One region of the Clostridium carnis genome, then DNA from elsewhere that is predicted to be linked to it. Evidence: riboswitches for the same ligand, from Rfam matches in the RefSeq annotation. Region 1 holds a riboswitch; each other region holds the start of a gene.
What was found. Region 1 has a riboswitch for S-adenosylmethionine ahead of metK (methionine adenosyltransferase). Riboswitches for the same ligand answer to the same signal wherever they lie in the genome.
Positions count from the first base shown of each region.

Region 2: it holds a riboswitch for S-adenosylmethionine, as region 1 does, so the genes downstream of both, ACYQ1T_RS07945 (Na+/H+ antiporter NhaC family protein) here and metK (methionine adenosyltransferase) in region 1, are expected to answer to the same signal.
Region 3: it holds a riboswitch for S-adenosylmethionine, as region 1 does, so the genes downstream of both, metF (methylenetetrahydrofolate reductase [NAD(P)H]) here and metK (methionine adenosyltransferase) in region 1, are expected to answer to the same signal.

Region 1 is NZ_BAAHYS010000001.1:1,847,747-1,855,464, reverse strand. It holds gene recD2 (SF1B family DNA helicase RecD2) at 1-400, opposite strand, end outside; gene nagA (N-acetylglucosamine-6-phosphate deacetylase) at 529-1,668, shown strand; gene metK (methionine adenosyltransferase) at 1,824-2,999, opposite strand; SAM riboswitch class I at 3,123-3,227, opposite strand; gene tnpA (IS200/IS605 family transposase) at 3,450-3,905, opposite strand; tRNA gene ACYQ1T_RS08920 (tRNA-Tyr) at 4,072-4,156, opposite strand; tRNA gene ACYQ1T_RS08915 (tRNA-Thr) at 4,162-4,236, opposite strand; tRNA gene ACYQ1T_RS08910 (tRNA-Val) at 4,264-4,339, opposite strand; tRNA gene ACYQ1T_RS08905 (tRNA-Tyr) at 4,352-4,436, opposite strand; tRNA gene ACYQ1T_RS08900 (tRNA-Thr) at 4,443-4,517, opposite strand; tRNA gene ACYQ1T_RS08895 (tRNA-Tyr) at 4,540-4,624, opposite strand; gene ACYQ1T_RS08890 (hypothetical protein) at 4,806-5,300, opposite strand; gene yyaC (spore protease YyaC) at 5,410-5,943, shown strand; gene mreB (rod shape-determining protein) at 6,036-7,070, opposite strand; gene spoIIID (sporulation transcriptional regulator SpoIIID) at 7,206-7,457, opposite strand; gene ACYQ1T_RS08870 (peptidoglycan DD-metalloendopeptidase family protein) at 7,568-7,718, opposite strand, start outside.
Region 2 is NZ_BAAHYS010000001.1:1,658,819-1,666,536, reverse strand. It holds gene ACYQ1T_RS07970 (DUF3298 and DUF4163 domain-containing protein) at 1-221, opposite strand, end outside; gene rluF (23S rRNA pseudouridine(2604) synthase RluF) at 530-1,303, opposite strand; gene ACYQ1T_RS07960 (anti-sigma factor domain-containing protein) at 1,321-2,316, opposite strand; gene ACYQ1T_RS07955 (class D sortase) at 2,332-2,922, opposite strand; gene ispF (2-C-methyl-D-erythritol 2,4-cyclodiphosphate synthase) at 3,274-3,747, shown strand; gene ACYQ1T_RS07945 (Na+/H+ antiporter NhaC family protein) at 3,862-5,142, opposite strand; SAM riboswitch class I at 5,232-5,339, opposite strand; tRNA gene ACYQ1T_RS07940 (tRNA-Lys) at 5,648-5,723, opposite strand; tRNA gene ACYQ1T_RS07935 (tRNA-Gly) at 5,729-5,802, opposite strand; gene ACYQ1T_RS07930 (hypothetical protein) at 5,867-6,541, opposite strand; gene ACYQ1T_RS07925 (HNH endonuclease signature motif containing protein) at 6,770-7,180, shown strand; tRNA gene ACYQ1T_RS07920 (tRNA-Gly) at 7,287-7,361, opposite strand; tRNA gene ACYQ1T_RS07915 (tRNA-Leu) at 7,367-7,450, opposite strand; T-box leader at 7,606-7,718, shown strand, end outside.
Region 3 is NZ_BAAHYS010000001.1:2,099,002-2,106,719, forward strand. It holds gene ACYQ1T_RS10085 (MraY family glycosyltransferase) at 46-999, shown strand; gene ACYQ1T_RS10090 (GNAT family N-acetyltransferase) at 1,109-1,642, shown strand; SAM riboswitch class I at 1,705-1,838, shown strand; gene metF (methylenetetrahydrofolate reductase [NAD(P)H]) at 1,916-2,806, shown strand; gene ACYQ1T_RS10100 (S-ribosylhomocysteine lyase) at 2,818-3,276, shown strand; gene ACYQ1T_RS10105 (DUF1540 domain-containing protein) at 3,352-3,510, shown strand; gene ACYQ1T_RS10110 (NADH-quinone oxidoreductase subunit NuoE family protein) at 3,771-4,241, shown strand; gene ACYQ1T_RS10115 (NADH-ubiquinone oxidoreductase-F iron-sulfur binding region domain-containing protein) at 4,251-6,137, shown strand; gene ACYQ1T_RS10120 (NADH-dependent [FeFe] hydrogenase, group A6) at 6,154-7,718, shown strand, end outside.

The sequences.
Region 1 (7,718 bases):
CAAAAATTATTCTAAATTTCTTTTCTCCAATTCCCTCTATCTCTTGTAATCTTTCAATATGATTATCTAAAATATCTAAAGTATCTTCTTTAAATTTTTCAACAATTTTTTTAGCTGTTACAGGTCCTATTCCATGAATTACTCCAGTACTTAAATACTTCTCAATTCCTTCAATTGAAGTTGGAAGTATTTCTTCATATTCCTCTATATTAAATTGACGTCCAAATTGTTTATGTAGTACCCATTGTCCTTTTAATTTTACATGCTGACCTTCTTTTAAAAAAGGAACTATTCCAACAGCATTTATAGTTTCTTTATCAATACTTATTTTAGAAACAACATACCCTGTATCTTCACTTTTAAATACAATAGCTTCTACAATTCCATTTAGAACTTCCATACTATCTCTCCAAATCTTTTAAGCGTATTTTAATCTTAATAATTTTATTATATAATTATAACATAACATAAAAAGTAAAAATTATTTATATGCAAATATAAATAACAAAATAACATGGAGGTGTTTATATGTTAATTAAAAACTGTAATATTATCTTTTTAGATAAAATAGAAAAAGGTTCAGTTTTAATTGAAAATGGTAAAATTAAAGAAATTAATCCTACTACTGAAGTGTCTAATGAAATTATAGATGGAGAAGGTCTTTACTTATCACCTGGTTTTATTGATGTCCACATTCACGGTGCAGCTGGATATGATACTATGGACGGTACATACGAGGCTATTAATGAAATATCTAAGGCTATAGTAAAACACGGTACTACAGCTTTTACTCCAACTACTATGACAGTATCAATAGATGCTATAAGACAATCTATGAAGGTAATTAAAGAAGCTAAAGAAAACGGTACCGATGGTGCTATTGTTTTAGGTGCTCATTTAGAAGGACCTTTTATAAGCCCAAATGCTATTGGTGCTCAAAATCCAAAGTTCTTAATTTCACCAACAATCGAAAATTATGATGCTATGGTTGGAGAAGCAAATGATGCTGTAGTTTCTATCACAATAGCTCCTGAAGTCCCTGGCGCAAAGGAATTAATTAAATATTTATCAGCTAAAGGAATAGTTTGTTCAATGGGCCATACAAAAGCTACTTATGCAGAAGCTATGGAAGGAATTAAATGTGGATGTTGTCACTCAACACACCTTTTTAACGCTATGACTCCATTTGCTCATAGAGAACCAGGAGTTGTTGGTGCAATATTTGATAGTGAAATAACTACAGAAACTATTTCAGATGGAATTCATATATCATACCCATCATTAAGAATAGCTTATAATCAAAAGACTACTGATAAGGTTCTTCTTGTAACTGATGCTATGATGGCATGTAGTATGCCAGATGGTATGTATTCTTTAGGAGGTCAAGATGTTGTTGTATCTGATGGTGCAGCAAGATTAACTACTGGTAGCTTAGCCGGATCTGTTCTTACTTTAGATAAAGCAATTAGAAATGTCTATAAAAATGTTGGATATCCTTTATACGAAGTAGTTAAAATGGCTACATTTAATGGAGCAAGACACTGTAAGGTTGAAACTAAAAAAGGCCTTATTAAAGAAGGTTTTGATGCTGACTTAGTATTATTTGATGAAAACATAAATGTTAAGAAAGTAATAGTTTCCGGGAAGGTAGTTCATTCAGAAAAATAATATAAAATTACTAAACATTTTATTATTCTGAATTTTAATAATTTATAAGTCATTAAAATAAGCCACTTGTAAATAAATTTTTATTACAAGTGGCTTATTCTTATTATTTATAATTAAATAAATTTATTATATTACTTTAATAATATCTTATTTAATTAAAGATGTTTCTTTATTTCTTCAACTTTATTTAATTGTTCCCATGGAAGGTTTAAATCATTTCTTCCAAAATGTCCATAAGCTGCTGTTTGTTTGTATATAGGTCTTCTTAATTCTAAATCTCTTATAATAGCACCTGGTCTTAAGTCAAAAGTCTTTTCTACTATAGAAACTATTTCCTCTTCTGTCTTTTTACCAGTTCCAAATGTTTCTACTTCTATTGATACAGGCTTAGCAACTCCAATTGCATATGCTAATTGAATTTCTAATTTATCAGCAACTCCAGCTGCTACTAAATTCTTAGCAACCCATCTAGCTGCATAAGCTGCTGATCTATCAACCTTAGTTGGATCTTTACCTGAAAAAGCACCACCACCGTGTCTTCCATATCCACCATAAGTATCAACTATTATTTTTCTTCCTGTTAAACCTGAATCCCCTTGTGGGCCACCAACTACAAATCTTCCTGTTGGGTTAATATAATACTTAGTATTATCATCTAATAATTCAGCTGGAACTACTGCTTTTATAACATGTTCCATTAAATCTTTTCTTATTTGCTCTTGTGTAACTTCTTCTCCATGTTGAGTTGATATTACAATAGCATCAATTCTTATTACCTTATTATCATCATATTCAACTGTAACTTGAGTCTTTCCATCTGGTCTTAAATATGATAAAGTTCCATTCTTTCTAACTTCTGATAATCTTCTTGATAATCTATGAGCCATAGCTATTGGTAATGGCATAAATTCTTCAGTTTCATTAGTAGCAAAGCCAAACATCATACCTTGATCTCCAGCCCCTACTGCTTCAACATTATCTTTATTTCCTTCTCTTGATTCTAATGCTTCATCAACACCCATAGCAATATCTCTTGATTGTTCATCTATTGAAGTTAATACTGAACATGTATCACAATCGAAACCAAATTTAGCTCTATCATAGCCAATTCCCTTAATTGTTTCTCTAACAACTTTTGGAATATCTATGTAACAATTAGTTGAGATTTCTCCCATAACTAATACCATTCCAGTTGTAACTGCTGTTTCACAAGCTACTCTAGCGCTTGGATCTTTTTCTAGTATACTATCTAGTACTGCATCTGAAATTTGATCGCAAATTTTATCTGGATGTCCTTCTGTAACTGATTCTGATGTAAAAAGTCTTCTCATTTTAACATTCTCCTTTCAATTTATTTGATATTAATCCTATATTAAAAATTTATAAAAGTATATTCTATATAGATAATAAAAAAAGCCTCTTCGATAAGAAGAGACTATACTAAGTCATACTCTTTCTTATCTTGCAAAATTACATTTTGCTGGAATTGGCACCTTTGTGATAATCACAGGTTGCCGGGTTTCATAGGGCCCTTTTCCCTCCGCCTCTCTGGATAAGAACTAATATCAAATTTTCATGATTTAGATTATAACAACTTTTATAATATTGGTCAACTATATTTTATAAAATTATTAGCTTTTATTTAATAGAAATGTATGGTTTAAAGTATTATAAATAAAAATCCACCAGCTTAGCTGGTGGTATTTCCTAAGCCCTATAAGGGCCTCTTACCTGCATTGCGCCTTAAGGCGCTTAAATTGGTTCGCCAGCCGCATACTATGTTACTTGCTACCCTTAAAAGGGTCCATATATTCTTTCATACTTATTTGATCTGAAATCATATCTTCTTTTTCTTGATTTCTTATATATTCTTCAATTGCCTTTCTATTTCTTCCTACTGTATCCACATAAAATCCACGACACCAAAAATGTCTATTTCCATACTTATACTTCAAGTTTGCAAATCTTTCAAAAATCATAAGACTACTTTTTCCTTTTAAAAATCCTACAAAGCCTGATACACTCATCTTTGGTGGTATCTCAACCAACATATGTATATGATCAACGCATACATGCGCCTCGATTATAGTTACACCTTTCCACTCACATAACTGTCTTAATATTTTACCTATTTCTTTTTTCTTTTCTCCATATAGCTCTTTCCTCCTATACTTAGGCGCGAATACTATATGATATTTACAATTCCATTTTGTATGTGATAAACTATTACTATCCATTACGGATGCCTCCTTTGGTTATTAAATTTGGCTGTCGAACCTAGTTTAATTATACCAAAGGAGGTTTTTATTTCCTACTGACCGCTAAAGCTTTTCGGAACTCACCTGCATAGCAGGTGGTTTTCATTAAACAAAAATAAAAAGCAAGAAATATTTCTTGCTTTTGTGGTGGGGGAGGACGGATTCGAACCATCGAAACGAAACGTAACAGATTTACAGTCTGCCCCCTTTGGCCACTCGGGAACTCCCCCATTCTTGGAGCTGGCAATAGGAATCGAACCTACAACCTGCTGATTACAAGTCAGCTGCTCTACCGTTGAGCCATGCCAGCATATTATTCTTTTGTTAATTATTTAAGTGGTGGGCACAACAGGGATCGAACCTGTGACCCTCTGCTTGTAAGGCAGATGCTCTCCCAGCTGAGCTATGCGCCCTTAAATATAAAATGGTGGGGGAGGACGGATTCGAACCATCGAAACGAAACGTAACAGATTTACAGTCTGCCCCCTTTGGCCACTCGGGAACTCCCCCATTTTATGGAGCTGGCAATAGGAATCGAACCTACAACCTGCTGATTACAAGTCAGCTGCTCTACCGTTGAGCCATGCCAGCATATTATTAAAAAGTTAAATAATGGTGGGGGAGGACGGATTCGAACCATCGAAACGAAACGTAACAGATTTACAGTCTGCCCCCTTTGGCCACTCGGGAACTCTCCCATTTTTAACTTTTCATTAGTTTTCTTTGCCAATCAACTATATCTGTCTGACTGACAATGATTAGTATATATTCAAAGCATATTAATTTCAAGTTGCTTTTTATACCTTTACATAAGTTTATTCTTGTTATACTTTATTTTTCTTTTGTTTTCTTCGTTTTAATGCTACCAATTGAATTTTATCATATTTCTATATCTATTTCTTTAAACTTTAGATATTTACTAAGTATCTCTTTAAATTCTTCATAATCATTGCTAGACATCCTTTTCTTAAGCAATAACATTCCTTCTTTTATAGCATTCTTATTTTCTCCATTTTTAAATAAATCATTAACTTTTATTATATCAACAGCTGATAGTTTATTAAGTAAATTATTTATTTTTATACGCTCTTCTTTTGTTATTTCTCTTGTTATCTCTTCGAAGTTTATTTTAAATTTATCAACTTCATTTAATACCTGAACAATCTCTTCTTTTGAATTTTCTATAATACCTTTAGATTCATTTATAACTGCTATTGAATTCTTATTTTTTTCATTAACTTCTTTTATTATTTCTATTTTACTAAATTCTTCTTTTATATCATTATCCTTTAAAGGTTCCCAAAACAATAATGTATATATAGGGATACTTGCACTTACAATTACTACAGATATATATATTAAAACTTTTCTCATATAATCTCCTCCTTTTTATTAATTCATTTCCATATTATGTTTTTTTATACAATTTATTATAATTCTCTTGTTTTAAACATATATATTTAGAGTTAGGAGGTGAATTATTTTGGGAAAACATAAAGTTTTTTATGAATCTAAATTAGCTTATATTGAAATTGCAAACTTTATGAAAAATTATATTTCAAATAAAACAGTAATAGTTTGTATTGGTACTGATAAATGTATTGGTGATTGTCTTGGTCCCCTTGTAGGTACGTATCTAAAAGAGAGTAAACTCCAGCTACCTGTTTACGGTACAATAGAGTTTCCAATACATGCTTTAAATATAAATAAACGCTTAGCTGAAATTAATAAAAACCATCCTAATGCAAATATAATAGGAATAGATGCTTGTTTAGGAGACTATAAATCTATTGGTGAAATACATACACGGGATTATCCTATACATCCAGGTAAAGGAGTTGGAAAATCCCTTCCTGAAGTTGGAATTGCCTCAATTATAGGAATAATAGATTCTAGTGACAATGTAGAACTTTTTACTTCTAGAAGTATTAGACTACATCTTGTTATGCAAATGGCAAAAGTTATATCTAATGGGATAATATATGCCTATAATTTAAATAATTCTTCTAAAGAATAAATTTTATAAAAATAAAGCGTAAATTATCATTTTATAATAATTTACGCTTTATTTTAAATTAATTATGTATATATTTATTTAATATAATCTGATTAATCTACTAATGTTATTTCTTGTCCTACTATTGCTGAATCTAGTTTGTCTAAGTACCCTAATACTTGACCTGTTCCTTCTGCAACTGCTTCTACAGAGTTATGTGCAACTGTAACATTCACCCCTGTTTGTGACTGAATTAATTTATCTAGTCCATCTAAAAGTGCTCCTCCACCAGTCATTAGTATTCCTTTTTCTATTATATCAGCAGCTAACTCTGGGGGTGTTCTCTCAAGTACTTCTTTTACACTTTCAACAATTAATGTCACTGATTCCTTTAAAGCATCTCTTATCTCATCAGTTGTAATTGAAACTTCATCTGGAAGTCCTGTTATTAGGTTCCTTCCCTTCATTGTTGTTGTTAAGCTTCTTGATCCTTTGTATGCTGATCCAATTGTAACCTTTAATTCTTCTGCTGTTTTTTCACCAATCATTATTTTATATTTATTTCTTACAAATTTAATAATTGCATCATCAAATGTATCACCTGCAACTTTTATTGATGCTCTTACAACAACTCCACCTAGTGATATTACAGCTATATCAGTAGTACCTCCACCAATATCGACAACCATTGATCCATTAGGCTTGGTTATATCTAGTCCAGCACCAATTGCAGCTGCTAGCGGTTCTTCTATAAGGTGAACTCTCTTAGCCCCTGAGTTTCTTGCTGCATCCATAACAGCTCTTTTCTCAACTTCAGTTGCTTGAGATGGAACACAAACCATAACTTTTGGTGCAGTAATCTTTCCTTTTCCATATGCCTTTTTTATAAATTCTTTAAGCATTCTTTCTGTAACATCATAATCAGATATAACACCGTCTCTTAATGGTCTTACTGCAACAATATTCCCTGGTGTTCTTCCTATCATTCTTCTTGCTTCTTCTCCAACCGCAAGAACCTTATTATTATTTTTATTTATAGCAACAACTGATGGCTCTTTTAAGATTATACCCTTTCCTTTTGCATAAACCAAAACAGTTGCTGTGCCTAGATCAATCCCCAAGTCAGTTCCACTTCTCCAAAACCACATTCCTCGTTCACTCCCACTATAAATCTATTTTATTTAAAATATCTCTATTTTTTTACAAATTTTTCTCTTCTTTTTATTATATATGGAATATAGTAATGATTCAATATAATTTGTAGTAATTTTGGCTATCACTATCTAATCTACTGCTTTATATTTTAACTTAGTTGCTTTCCCACCTCTAATATGTCTTTCTGCCTTATTTAACTCCAATATAGAATGAGTTTTTTCTGCTATAACTGGGTTTATTTTAGGCAGCCTTTCTGTCATATCCTTATGAATTGTACTTTTGCTAACTCCAAAAACTTTCGCTGTTTTTCTAATTGTATCTTTTGAATCAATTATATATTGAGCTACTTCTAATACTCTCTCTTCAATATAGTCTTTCACTTCGCTACCTCCTCGACACGGATAATTTATTAATATGTGACCTTAGTCAATTTTTTTTATAATTCAACAGTTACTTACACTTGTAAATAACTGTTGAATATATTTTTTTATTATTCACTATAAGTAAAATATGTTGTTGGATTTAAATCTTTTCCTGTTGAATCTTGAACTTGAATATTTACATGTTCCCCAAATTCTTGGTTTGTAAATATCTTAGAACTTTCACCAGCTGCTCCAATAACAGTTTCTGCTGTTACTTTA
Region 2 (7,718 bases), 190 kb from region 1:
CTGTTGATAACTTTTTCCCTCTCCTTATCCTCTATTCCATTTATTTGAGGAATTTTGACATCAACCTTCAAATATCCATAGTCTTTGTTAATATCCTTATCCACAAATACTGGACATTCGACAAAATCACCTTCATTATTTATCAACAGACCTTGTGGACAATTGTGGACAACTATTATCAAAAAGGTAAAAACTAATAAAAAGCGTTTAAATATCCTCATTTAAAGATACCTCCTTTTTCTACAAATTATTATAATTAATACTCTGCTTTTATTATTATCTACAGGATTGTTAATAATTATCAACATTACTATCAACATTTTTTGCACAACTTATCCACATGCACCTGTGGATTATGTGCGTAACATACATTTATTTACTTCTAATCCAATATATATTTTTTACTATTTTTCATGAACCTATTGCTATTAGTGACTTTGATGCTTGTGGATAACTTTTATTAACAAAATGTATTTTTCTATTTTTAATTAAATTTACGTATAAAAAAGCTGGAGTTTAGTTTTTATTACTAAACTCCAGCTTCCTTAGTCTTTACTGATGTGGATATTAACTCACTTAATTTCTTTAACTCTTTTGGAGTAAGATCTCTCCATTCTCCAATCTTTAACTCTCCAATAGATATATTCATAATTCTTATTCTTTTCAGCTTAACAACTTTATATCCTAATGCTTCACTCATTCTTCTTATTTGCCTATTCATTCCTTGAGTTAATATTATTCTAAAAGTATTTGGCCCTTCTTTTTTTACAAAACATTTTTTAGTTACAGTTCCAAGTATTTTTACTCCACCGCTCATATTTCTTATAAATTCATCATTTATAGGTTTATCAACTGTGACTATATATTCTTTCTCATGATTATTTCCTGCTCTTAAAATTTTATTAACTATATCTCCATCATTAGTTAGTAAAATTAATCCTTGAGAATCCTTATCCAATCTTCCAATTGGAAATATTCTTTTTTGGTGATTTACAAAATCAACAATATTTCCTTTTATTTTATGTTCTGTTGTACATGTAATTCCTACTGGTTTATTTAAAGCTATATATACAAGATCATCTACTTTTTTTATTAGCTTTCCATCTACCTTCACTTCTTGATCTTTAGAAACTTTTGTACCCATAGATGCTTTAACTCCATCTATTGTTACTCTACCACTTTCTATAAGCCTATCTGCTTCTCTTCTTGAACAAATTCCTGTTTCACTAATATATTTGTTTAATCTTATTTCTTCAGCTCTATCAGCATGTATTATTATGTTTTTATTCTTGCCTTGTTCCATTTTTACCATCCTTTTATCTATGGATTTAGTATATTTTCATTCCCTGAATTATTAAATTTTGCTGATATATGATTTTTATTCATAAAAGTTTCAGTTTCTTCTAGAATTCCATATTTTAATGGTTTTCCTGTTACAGTAATAGATATTCCACTGTCTAAAATCATTTCATTTTTTATTGCATAATCTAATATATTCACTACTGCATTATCTATATTTTCATCTTGTATATTAACAATATTTATTAGTTCTCTACCTTTTTTAGTTCCACTTGAAGCTCCTATAACCTTATTAAAAGAATTAATTTCAAGCTTGATTTGAGATGTAGTTTCTATAATTACAGTACTATATGTAGATGTATATTTTAATCCTATAGTTGTAGCCACTAATATAATTAATGTTAATAATATTGCTAATTGAAGCTTATAATCTCTTATAGTCTTAATTTTTTCTCCTGTAATCTCTTCTCCTATTTTATTTTCTTCTAACTTCTTAACTTGCTTAAACTCTCCTGTCGCTGTTAATATTGTAACGTTTTTAAATCCCTTTGCTATTATTATCCCTTTATATTGTTTTTGAGATAAATCTTCTTTAATTTCATCTACACCCAGTATATTTATTGCATCTTCTACCTTTAAGTAATCTTGAATATTTTTAAATTTAGGATTAGAAAAAATTATTACATAGGTTAAAATATAATCTTTCCATTTCTCTAAAAAATTTCTTGCTATAGGAATTCTTTTTGTCATTCTATTTATAGGTAGTTTATTCTTTTCATTTATATAATCAAATAATTCTATATCTTCTACTATAAAATAAGCTATATTTAATAAAGTATTTCTTATTCCATATTCAGGGCTATCTGTAACTAAATCTTTGATTATTATTTTCTTTTCAAATAAATAACTATTTAATTCTTCAATTTCAGCTGCTCTTCCTTCAATATCAGACCCATTAACTAAAGTAAGATTAGTTCTTATACTAAATTTATATTTATCTTTTTGAAACTCACTCATCCTATACCCCCGTCACTATATGTCCTTAGTCGATATTAGTTTACCTTTTACTATTACTCTTTGTTTTGCTCCAACTGTACAAGTTATTAGTGTAATAGTGGCTTCTTTTGTATTATCTAAGACTTCAATTTGCTCTGGATCTACAATAAAATTATTATCTATTTCATAAGTAAATTCTTTACCTTTTGTTTTTATTATAACCTTATCTCCTGATTGAACCTTATATAAATTAACAAATGCCTCTGAGTAATTAGATATTCTGTGACCTGCTATAGCAAAATTTCCTTTTTCACCAGGCTTAACTGAAGTATCAAAATGACCTAAATAATATTGTAATATATCATCTGTTACTCCTTCAACTAATCCTTGTGATAAATTTATACTTGGAATTTCTACTAACCCAACAGGTTTATAGCCATTTACTGATTCTTCCTGCTTTTCTTCTAATGGTTCATTAGATTCATCTTTTATAACCTCTTGTAATACTTGTTTAAGTTCCTCCTGTTTCTTGCTTGTTTGAATCTTTCTGTAAACAACTGAAACTATTAAAGTTAAACCAACTATTATAAGTATTAATCCTATACCACGTCTAAACTTTTCTTTCACTAACCATGCCCCCTATAAACATTTATATTTTTTTTACATATATTATATCATAAAGGTCATACACTTTTTATTATAATAAATTATTTTAAAGCCCATCAATATCATTGAGAGGTTATTTATGAATAAAAAAATTATTTATGTTGATTTTGTTTTTAGAAGAAAACGAATCTCATCAAAAAAATTACACTTTCTTTGCTCAATAAATATAAAACTTAAAAACTTATTTCAATACTTTTTAAGAAAACAAAAGAAAAATATCAACTCTAAAATCTATCCTTTTAAAAAAGTATTATAATATATTTTTTTAATTTATGATAAAATAAATCTATAATTTGACTTAGAGGTGATAGAATGAGAATTGGATTAGGATATGATGTACATCGTTTAGTAGAAGAAAGAGATTTAATATTAGGTGGGGTTAGAATTCCCTATGAAAAGGGTTTACTTGGTCATTCTGATGCTGATGTTCTTATACATGCAATTATGGATTCCTTGTTAGGTGCAACTGCTTTAGGTGATATAGGTAAACATTTTCCAGATACTGATGAAAAATATAAAGGAATTTCTAGTATAGAGCTTTTAAAGGAAGTTGGAAAATTATTAGAAGCTAATGGGTATTTAATAAATAATATTGACTCAACAATTATTGCACAAAAACCTAAAATGTCTCCTTATATACAAAATATGAGAGAAAATATCTCAAGTGCATTAAATATTAATATAAATCAAATAAATGTAAAAGCAACTACTGAAGAAGGTCTTGGCTTTACAGGAGCAGGCGAAGGAATTTCCTCTCAAAGCATTTGTTTATTAATATCAAAATAACTCCTATACTCTTTTATACTAGTTATTTAACTTTATCTTAACTAAAATAATAAAGTGGTTATGTCTTTAATTAATTTATATACATAACCACTTTATTTTAATATTGCTATATTACTATTTTCTTTTTCTCCAGTGCCAATTTATCGCTATTATTGCACAAATCCCCATTAAGTAAGGATAAAACAAATACTTCATTATTGCAAAAGGCGAAATTGCAGCTAACCCTGCTGCAGAAATTAATTGAGCTCCATATGGAATTATACCTTGAAATACACAAGAAAACATGTCCATAATACCTGCTACTCTTTTAGGCTCAAGTTCAAACTCATTTGATATATCTTTTGCAATTGGTCCAACCGTTACTATAGCTACAGTATTATTTGCTGTACATACATCTACTAAGCTTACTAACGTTGCAATTCCAAATTCTGCTCCCTTTTTACTTTTAAATTTCTTTAATCCCTTATTTAATATAAATTCAATTCCACCATTAAACTTTATTAATTCTATTGTACCTGCAATTAATAAGGATATTATTATAAGTTCACTCATTCCTGCTATACCATTTGATATTGATGAAAATAATCCTATTATATCAAAACTCCCATAAGCTATACCTATAATACTTGATATAAATATTCCACCTAGTAAAACTAGTATAACATTAACTCCTGCTAAAGCTGATGCTATAACGGCTATATATGGTATTATTTTTACTATACTAAATTCCATAACCTCTATAGTTGTTACACTTGAATCTTTAGTTAAAAAGAACAATAAAGTCGCAGTAATAATAGCTGCTGGTAAAACAATTATAAAATTCATTTTAAATTTATCTTTCATTTCACAACCTTGGGTTCTAGTTGCTGCAATTGTAGTATCAGATATTATTGATAGATTATCCCCGAACATAGCACCACTTACAACTGCTCCAACTGCTAAAGGTATAACTATTCCTGTTCTATCTGCAATCCCAACAGCAATTGGTACTAATGCAACTATAGTTCCCATAGATGTTCCTACTGATAATGCTATAAAGCAAGCTATAATAAATATCCCAGGTATTAATAAGCTACTAGGTAATAATGTTAATCCTAAATTTACTGTTGATTCAACAGCTCCCATATCTTTTGCTACCTGTGCAAAGGCTCCTGCTAAAATAAATATAAGTATCATTAATAAAATATTAGAATTTCCAGCCCCTTTACAAAATATTTCTATTTTTTCTTCAAACTTTACTTTAGTATTCATAATTAGTGCTGTTAAAGTAGCTGCTAGAAATGGTACAACAACAGAAACTGCATAAAAATCTTTTGCTATTACCGACACACCTAAATATACTATTATAAATACGCCTAAAGGTAACAATGCTAAAGCACTTCCCTTATTTTTCATAATTCTATCCTCCTAATTTTTAAAGTAAAAAAAGCTTCTGATAAAATCAGAAGCTATTAATTACAAGTTTAAAAAAGTATATAATACGCCTCTTATCTATCAGGATAAACCTGCAGGATTTAGCACCATAAAAACTAATGATTGTTTTTGGTTGCTGGGTTTCAACGGGCCAGTCCCTCCACCACTCTTGATAAGATATCATTTTTTTAATTTTACATTATTATATTATCAACATACTATTATTATGTCAACGCCTAAATTATTCCTCTTACAAAAGACTCTTTTTATCTTTTTTATAATTTACTACTCTAGAAAAATAAATCTTAAATTTTAATTTTTATTTATGTATAAAAATTAAAAATATAGCCAATAATTTAATATAGGATTCCCCAAGTCCCAATCCCAAACTCCTTATGTTTTAAAAAGTACCATATGGTACTTTTTCTTTTTTATTTAATTAATATTTATCTATAAAAAAAGAGATTAACTTAAGTTAATCTCTTTTTGGTGCGTCATCAGGGATTCGAACCCGGGACACCCTGATTAAGAGTCAGGTGCTCTACCAACTGAGCTAATAACGCATAAATGGAGCGGGTGATGAGAATCGAACTCACGTAACTTGCTTGGAAGGCAAGGGCTCTACCATTGAGCTACACCCGCAAATCTTATTTACAGTAATTATTATACTTACTATTTTAATTACTGTCAATAAGATTTTTAAAAATTATATTATTTCTGTTAAAGATTTTAGCAAAATATCTCTAAATTGCTCGCCTTTTCTTCTATTTTTAACTGAATCTCTACATATGTCTTTCCATAATGCTATGCTCGTTCCTGTTTTTTCAGAAAATTCACTTTCTGAAGTAGTCATATAACTAGAATTTATAACAAACTCTCCAAGTTCTTCCGCTGTACTAAATATTTTTAAATATAAAAATTCTCTATTATCTCCATACCAAGTTCTATTGAAATCTCTAGAAAATTTATTTAATTGTCTTATAAGCTTCTCTCTTGGTAATCCCCAACACGCTCTAAGCATTTGTAAATGCTTTCTCATATTTTCAGATTCTTCTTTTGTAATTTTTCCATTGGCTTCGCCATCTTCTATTATTTTTTCAACTGGTACATTTGGTATTTTAACAACCATTCTTTCTTTTCCATATATCCATTTGTAAAAAGCTTCTTGTAAAAATGAATATTGAATATATCCTAAAAGTGTATTTTCATCTGGGAAATAACTCCAAATATTGTTAATACCATTATTTTTGCAAAAAACTAGGGTGTGAATATAAAGGCTTTTTTCAGTAGGTAGTTTTTCCATAAACATATGCCCTCTTATAGTTTTGTTTTCATTAATTAAGCTTTCCCAATAGTTGAAAGAATCATAATTATGTCTCACCTTTATCACCTTTCTTTCTATAAAATACTATAATATAATATATCCCTTATACAATATATTATAAGGTATGTATTACTATGTTTCAAGCGTTTTTTCGGATTATAAAGAGGTAATTCCAAACACTTTATAGTTTTAATATTCTGAAAAAACTATACTAGTCATTAGTTTGAGTTTTAATTATTTTTACCTTATAATTATATATAAGGATATTATAAAGGAGGCATTAATTTGTACCACTGTGAAATTTGCGGGGCAACAGCAGATATTCATCATATAGTTCACAAACACGAAGGTGGCTACGATATAGAACTAAACTATAAATATCTTTGTAATTACCACCATAGAGGAAAGACTGGTCCACATCACTGTATAGAAACTGATTTAAAATATAAGCTTGAACTTCAAGACAAGCTTTTTAATTTACTACCAAAGGATTACTATACTGCGAAGGAACTTTTAAAACTTCTAAATATTTCTAACTCGTCTTTAAAAAGATTAATTAAAAAACTTAAGCTTTTTAAAGAAGGTTACTCTAAAGAACAAATTATAAAAACACTTATGGGTGGTAAACTTTATTCTTATACTATGCTTGAAGAGCTTGAACTTGAACGACTTTTTCATAGTATTAATATTAGCTAAATTTTAACTTTATATTTAAAAGGGCTATTATATGATAGCCTTTTTTCTATATATATATTCATATTTAAAATAAAAAAATAACACAGTACTTTACTGTGTTATTTTTTGGAGCGAAAGACGGGACTCGAACCCGCAACATTCACCTTGGCAAGGTGACGCTCTACCATTGAGCCACTTCCGCAAATATGGTGCAGATGAAGGGAGTCGAACCCCCACGCCAATGGCGCTAGATCCTAAGTCTAGTGCGTCTGCCAATTCCGCCACATCTGCTTACTCTTTATATTATAAATAGTTATTATATAAAAATCAATATATTTATAAAAATTCTCAATGTTATGTAATATAATATTTCTTTTATTTTGAATATTTAATTCAACTTTTATTGACATTAATATTTTATATTATTATAATTAATAACAAATAATGAAAACACGTTGAAGAGAAGAGTAAACTAAAACTTCATTTTCAGAGAGAGATTACATTTGGTGGAAGTATTCTTATATGAAATTAGTTGAAGACCCCCTCTGAGTGACTCTAA
Region 3 (7,718 bases), 250 kb from region 1:
ATGATTATTAAAATTTGCCTATGATAGATTAAGGAGCAAAAATTTATGCAATATATATTAGTATTTGTAGTGGCATTTTTAACAGTATATTTAATAACACCATTATTAATGAAAATGTCATTTAAATATAATTTTACTGATAAGCCAACAAAAAGAAAAAAACATAGAGGAGAAATTCCGCTTTGTGGGGGACTTTCTATGTTTATTGGATTTTTTAGTGTATATTTGATTTTTAATAATACAACACCAATAAATGAAAAGTTTTGGATATTTATTGGAGGTGCTTTAATATTAGCAATTGGATTGGTTGATGATAGTTTTAAAGCTAATGGAAAAGAATTCCCAATATATCCTAGATTAATAATACAATTGCTTGCAGCTTTTTTAGTATTTAAAGCAGGAATAGTATTTAGAGGATTTACAAATCCATTTACTGGGGTATATATAAATTTAAATGCTTGGTTACAATTTTTATTAACAATAACATGGATATTTGGAGTTACTACAGTTATGAACTGGTCAGATGGAATGGATGGATTGGCTGGTGGATTATCCTTTATATCAGCAATAACGTTTGCAGGTGCAGCCATTATACTTGATCAAACTGAATCAGTTATAATGTCATTAATAGTAGCCGGAGTTACCATAGGTTTTTTAATGTATAATAAATATCCAGCTAAAATATTTATGGGAGATTCAGGTGCAAACTTTTTAGGGTTTATATTAAGCATAATTGCTTTAGATGGAGCATTTAAGCAAGCTACGATTATGAGTTTATTTATTCCAATACTTGCTTTAGCTGTACCTATTTTTGATAATATATTTGTAATTATTAAGAGGTTTTCAGAAGGAAAACCTGTATATCAAGCAGATAGAAGTCAAATACATTATAGATTAGAAGCAAAAGGTTTTAGTCCAAAGCAAGTTGTAACATATATAAATATACTTAGCATAGCATTTAGTGCAGTTTCAATAGTATTATTATTAATTAAGAAGTAAAGACCAAGTAGAAAAATTTCTACTTGGTCTTTATTTTATATAATATACGGAATTGACTAAATAAAAAATAAATGGTAAAATTTATAAAATTAGTTTGGGGGCGATATAAATGTATAAAGGTAATTTAGTTAAATTAAGAGCTTATAAAGAAGAAGATATTGATAGAGCAACAGAATTTATAAATGATGAAGAAACAAAAAAGTTATTAGTTATTGATACACCATTCCCAATTACTAAGTGGAAAGAATCAGAATGGATAAAAAGCAGAGATGCAAGTAGCGACTTAACATATGATTTTGCAATTGAAGATTTAGAAACAGGGAAGTATATTGGTGGATGTAGTATAAACAATACAAATATAAAAAATAGAAATTGTACAATAGGAATTATGATTGGAGATAAAGCATATTGGGGAAAAGGATATGGTACAGATGCTTTAAAGGTTTTAATTAAGTTTATATTTGAAGAAGTAAATATGGAAAAAATAAAACTTAATGTATTTAGTTTTAATAAAAGAGCTATTGCTTGTTATAAAAAAATAGGTTTTATAGAAGAAGGAATATTAAAAAAAGAAATTTATAGAAATGGAAAATATCACGATGAAATTGTAATGGCATTATTTAAAGAAAACTTTAAATGGTAAAAGTTAACTAAAGAGTGTTTACAAAATTATCATAATAACATATAATTATAAAAAAAGAATATTTCTTATCAAGAGTGGTGGAGGGACTGGCCCTGTGAAACCCAGCAACCGAGAATTAAAAGTAATTATATAATTGATTTACTTAAATATTAGTTCGGTGCTAAATCCTGCAACTTTTTAAGTTGAAAGATAAGGTTAATTTTATAGGCGATGTTTAAGTACCTAAAGGTTATCCTTTTGGTACTTTTTTTATTTTTAAAGGGGGCTATTATAGTGAATATTAATGAATTATTTAAAAAAAAGGAATTAGTTTTTTCATTTGAGGTTTTTCCACCTAAATCAACCTCGAAAATTGAGGTTATTTATGATACATTAGAAGAGTTAAAAGATTTAAAACCAGATTTTATTAGTGTAACTTATGGAGCCGGTGGAAGTTTATCTCAAAATAGGACTTGTGAACTTTCATCTTTAATTAAAAATAAATATGGAATTGAATCTTTAGCACATTTAACTTGTATTAGTTCTAGTAAAATAGAAATAGATTATTTACTTGGGGAATTAAAAAAGGAAGGTATAGAAAATATTCTTGCATTAAGAGGAGATATACCTATTTCAAATGAGATAAAAAGTGATTTTAGATTTGCAAGTGATCTTATAGGTCATATAAAAGACTTTGGTGGATTTAATATAGTTGGAGCATGTTATCCAGAGGGACATATAGAATGTAGAGATTTAAATAAGGATATATTAAATTTAAAATTAAAAGAAGAAGCTGGAGCAAGCCATTTTATATCTCAGTTGTTTTTTGATAATAATTATTTTTATGATTTTTTAGAACTAAAAGAAAAAAATAACATAAAAGCTAAAATACAGGCTGGGATTATGCCTGTAATTAATACAAAGCAAATAGAAAGAATAGTATCCTTGTGTGGGGCAAAAATTCCAAATAAATTTATGAAGATAATGAGTAAGTATGAGCATAATAGCGAAGCGTTAAGAGATGCTGGCATTGCTTATGCAGTAGAGCAAATGGTAGATTTAATTTCTTCAGGTGTAGATGGAATACATTTATATACAATGAACAATCCATACGTTGCAAGAAGAATAACAAAGAGTATATCTACTATAGTAAAATCAATAAATGAAGAAAAGCTAATAGTCTAGGAGGAAAAGATATGGAAAAGGTTGAAAGTTTTGAATTAGATCATAGAATAGTTAAGGCTCCATATATAAGAAAGTGCTGTGTTTTAACTGGTGAAAAAGGCGATACTGTATGTAAATTTGATGTTAGATTTTTACAACCAAATAAGGAAGCATTTGGGACAGCTGGAATGCATGGCCTTGAACATTTATTAGCACATGAGCTTAGAAATAATATAGATGGAATAATAGACTTATCACCTATGGGATGTAGAACAGGTTTCTATTTAAGTATGTGGGGAGATAAGACAGCTGCAGAAGTGAAATTTGCTTTAGAAAATGCATTAAAAGCTGTATTAAAGGCTAGTGAAATACCAGCAGCTAATGAAATACAATGTGGAAACTATAAAGATTTATCATTATTTGGAGCAAAAGAATATGCAAAAGAAGTTTTAGAAAAAGGATTTTCATTAAATATATATGGTGATAAATAGAAATATTATTTAGTGGATAAAATAAAGCTAAAATACACATACTATTTTTGAAAAGTGAAATAGGAGGTGTTTATTATGGCTAAGAATACAAGTATAAAATGCACAATAAATAACTGTAAGCATCATGATTGTTCAGAAAATTATTGTACATTACAAGTAATTCAAGTAGGAACACATGAACAAAATCCTACAATGATAGAATGTACAGATTGTACTTCATTTGTATTAAAGTAAAAAATAAGGCTATTAGTTTTAATTTAACTAATAGCCTTATTTTTATTTATAAAAGTAATACTACTTAAATAAATATTTTAAATTTAAAAATATTTATAGAATTTTTTATTAATATAAGAATATTTGTAAATTTTAATAATATAAATTTATGAAGTAAAGTTTATATTTTAAAATAAGTAAATAATTTTAAAGATTAGATTTTTAAATAATATACGACGGTTAAAAAGTTCAGAATATTCAATATATAAAGGGGTGGAGAAGTGGAAAATAAATGTGAGAAGTTTAAGGAGTTAGAAGAGTTTATTAAAAATCAAAAGTATGAAGAGAGTGCCTTAATAGCTATTTTACATCATGCACAAGGTCTATATGGGTATTTAGGAAGAGAAGTTCAAGAGTTTATTGCAGATAAACTTAATATTCCAGTATCAAAGGTATATGGAGTTATAAAATTTTACTCTTATTTCACAACAAAACCAAAAGGAAAATATGTAATTAGTGTATGTACAGGAACAGCGTGCTTTGTTAAAGGAGCAGGAGATATATTAGATGAATTTAAGAAAACTCTAAAGATAAAGGAAGGAGAAACAACAGAAGATGGATTATTTACTTTAGATACATTAAGATGTGTTGGTTCTTGTGCAATAGCTCCAGTTGTATTAGTAAATGAAAAATCATATGGATATTTCACAAGAGAACAAGTAGGAAAGCTTTTAAAAGAGTATAAGGAGTAACTATTGAATATGGAACGTATTGTAGATTTTGAGAGTTTATTAAAAATAAAAGATAAGTGTAGTAAAACTATAGAAATAAGAAAAAATGCAGATAAGTTTATAAATACCAAAAATGTAGAAAGACATATATTAGTATGTGGAGGACCAGGATGTAAAGCTTCTAAAAGTGATTTAATATTTAAAGCTTTTAATGATGAAATAAATAGTAATAAGTTGCAAGATAAAATAAAAGTTATAATGACTGGGTGCTTTGGCTTTTGTGCTCAAGGACCAGTAATAGAAATATTACCTGATAAAGTATTTTATGTAAAAGTTGCAGAAGAAGATATTAGTGAAATAATAAAGAATCATATAATAAATGGACAAATAGTAGAAAGACTATTATATAAAAATCCAGAGACAAAAGAAAAAATATGTGATAAAAAAGAGACTCCTTTCTATAATAAGCAGTTAAAAATAGCACTTAAAAATTGTGGAATTATAAATCCAGAAGATATAAAAGAAGTACTAGGTGTTGGCTCATATATGGCACTTGGAAAAGTATTAACAACTATGACACCTATAGAGGTAGTTAGTGAGATTACAGAATCAGGCTTAAGAGGTAGAGGCGGTGGGGGATTCCCTACAGGGAGAAAGTGGGAGGCTGCTAGGAGAGTTAATAATAAGATTAAATATGTTATATGTAATGCTGATGAAGGAGATCCAGGAGCCTTTATGGATAGAGCTATATTAGAAGGAGATCCTCATTGCGTATTAGAGGCCATGGCTATATGTGGATATGCTATAGGAGCTAATAAAGGATATATATATATAAGAGCAGAGTATCCCCTAGCTGTTAACAGACTTAAAATTGCGATTTCTAAAGCAAAGGAAATTGGACTATTAGGAAATAATATATTAGGGACAGGCTTTGATTTTGATATTGAAATAAGATATGGAGCAGGAGCTTTTGTATGTGGTGAAGCAACTGCCCTTATTCATTCAATTGAAGGTTTAAGAGGAGAACCTACTATGAAACCGCCTAGAACTGCAGAAAAGGGATTATGGCAAAAGCCAACATGTGTTAATAATGTTGAAACCTTTGCAAATATTAGCCAAATTATAAATAATGGTGCAACTTGGTATAGGTCAATAGGAACCAAAAGATCATCAGGTACAAAAGTCTTTGCATTAGCAGGAAAAATAAATAATGTAGGCTTAGTAGAAGTTCCTATGGGAATAACTCTACGAGAAATAATTTATGAAATAGGTGGTGGAATACAAGAAAATAAAAAATTAAAAGCAGTTCAAACAGGTGGACCATCAGGTGGTTGTATTCCAGTAGAGTATTTAGACTTGCCTATTGAGTACGATACATTAACAGAAATAGGATCAGTGATGGGATCTGGTGGAATGATTGTTATGGATGAAGATAACTGTATGGTTGATATTGCAAAGTTTTATCTAGAATTTACAGTCGATGAGTCTTGTGGTAAATGTACACCGTGTAGAATAGGGAATAAAAGACTTTTAGAACTACTTAATAAGGTTGTAGAGGGAAAGGCTGAAGAAGAAGATTTAATTGTAATGAAAGAATTATGTGAAGTTATACAAGATACTTCATTATGTGGACTTGGTGAATCAGCACCTAATCCTGTTATAAGTACTATGAAGTATTTTATGAATGAGTATATAGCTCACGTTAAGGAAAAAAGATGTCCAGCAGGAGTATGTAAAAAGCTATTAACTTATGAAATAACAGGTAAATGTATTGGATGTTCCAAGTGCTTAAGAAGGTGTCCGGTATCATGTATAACGGGAAAGGTAAAACAAAAGCATATTATTAACACAGATAAATGTATTAAATGTGGATTATGTTATAGTTCATGTCCTGTTAATGCGATATTTATTAAATAGATTGGGGGTGAAATAAATGGTTAATATAAAGATAAATGGAAGAGACGTAGTTGTAAAAGAAGGAACAACTATATTAGAAGCTGCTAAAAAAATTAATATAAAAATACCAACATTATGTCATATGTATATGGTTGATGGAGAAACAAGAAATTGTAAAGGAACATGTAGAGTTTGTGTTGTAGAAGTACATGGAAAATCAGGATTAATACCAGCATGTGCAACAGATGTTAGAGAAGGCATGAGTATAAAAACAAATTCTAAAAAAGCAATAAAAGCAAGAAAGACTATAGTTGAGTTGCTATTATCAAATCACTCAAAAAACTGTTTACAATGCGAAAAAAACTATAATTGTGAATTACAAAAGTTAGCATTAGATTTAGGTGTTGATGAAGGAAAATATGAAGGAGAGCGTACTGTATATAGTCTAGATGTTTCAGATGCAATAGTACGAGATAAGGAAAAATGTATATTATGTAGAAGATGTGTTACAGCATGTAATGATATTCAAAAGGTACATGCATTAACAACTATAGATAGAGGTTTTGAAACAAAAGTTTGCACATTTTTTTCAGACCCTATACATTCAACAGAATGTACTTACTGTGGTCAATGTGTAGCAGTTTGTCCAACAGGAGCATTAAGAGAAAAGCAACAATATAAAGATTTATGGGGATTGCTTGATAATGAAAGTAAATATGTTGTTGTTCAAGTTGCTCCAGCAGTAAGAGCAGCTTTAGCAGAGGAGTTTGGATTAGAATCAGGTGCTTTATCTACAGGGAAAATAGTAGGAGCATTAAAGATGCTATCTTTTGATAAAGTTTTTGATACTAACTTTGCAGCGGATTTAACAATAATGGAAGAAGCAAATGAGTTTGTAGAAAGGTTTAAAAATAAAGAAAATCTTCCTCTTATAACTAGTTGTTGCCCAGCATGGGTTAATTATGCCGAAAGTAAATATAAAGAAAATTTAAATTTACTTTCAAGCTGTAAATCTCCTCAGCAAATGTTTGGGGCAGTAGCAAAAAATTATTTAGCAAGAGAGTTTGGGATAAGTAGAGAAAATCTAGTTGTTGTTTCTATAATGCCATGTATAGCAAAGAAGTATGAGGCAAACAGAGAAGAGATGAAAGTTAATACAAATAAGGATGTAGACATTGTTATAACAACTAGAGAATTAGCAAAAATTGTTAAGGAAGCTGGAATAGATATTAAAAATGTAGATGATGAGGAATTTGATAATCCATTAGGTTTTTCAACTGGTGCAGGAACTATTTTTGGTGCTAGTGGAGGTGTAATGGAGGCTGCATTAAGAACAGCTTATGATATTTTAACAGGAGGTAGCCTTGAAAATATAGATTTTAAAGAGATAAGAGGGCTTAAAGGCATAAAGGAAGCTAAAGTGAAAGTAGGAGAAGAAGAAGTTAAGATAGCTGTTGTAAGCTCTTTAGGCAATGCTAAAAAAATAATGGATGAAATAAATGAAGGAAAAATCAAATATGATTTTATAGAGGTAATGGCATGTCCAGGAGGATGTATAGATGGGGGAGGGCAGCCCTTTATACAATCTAATAGAGAAATACT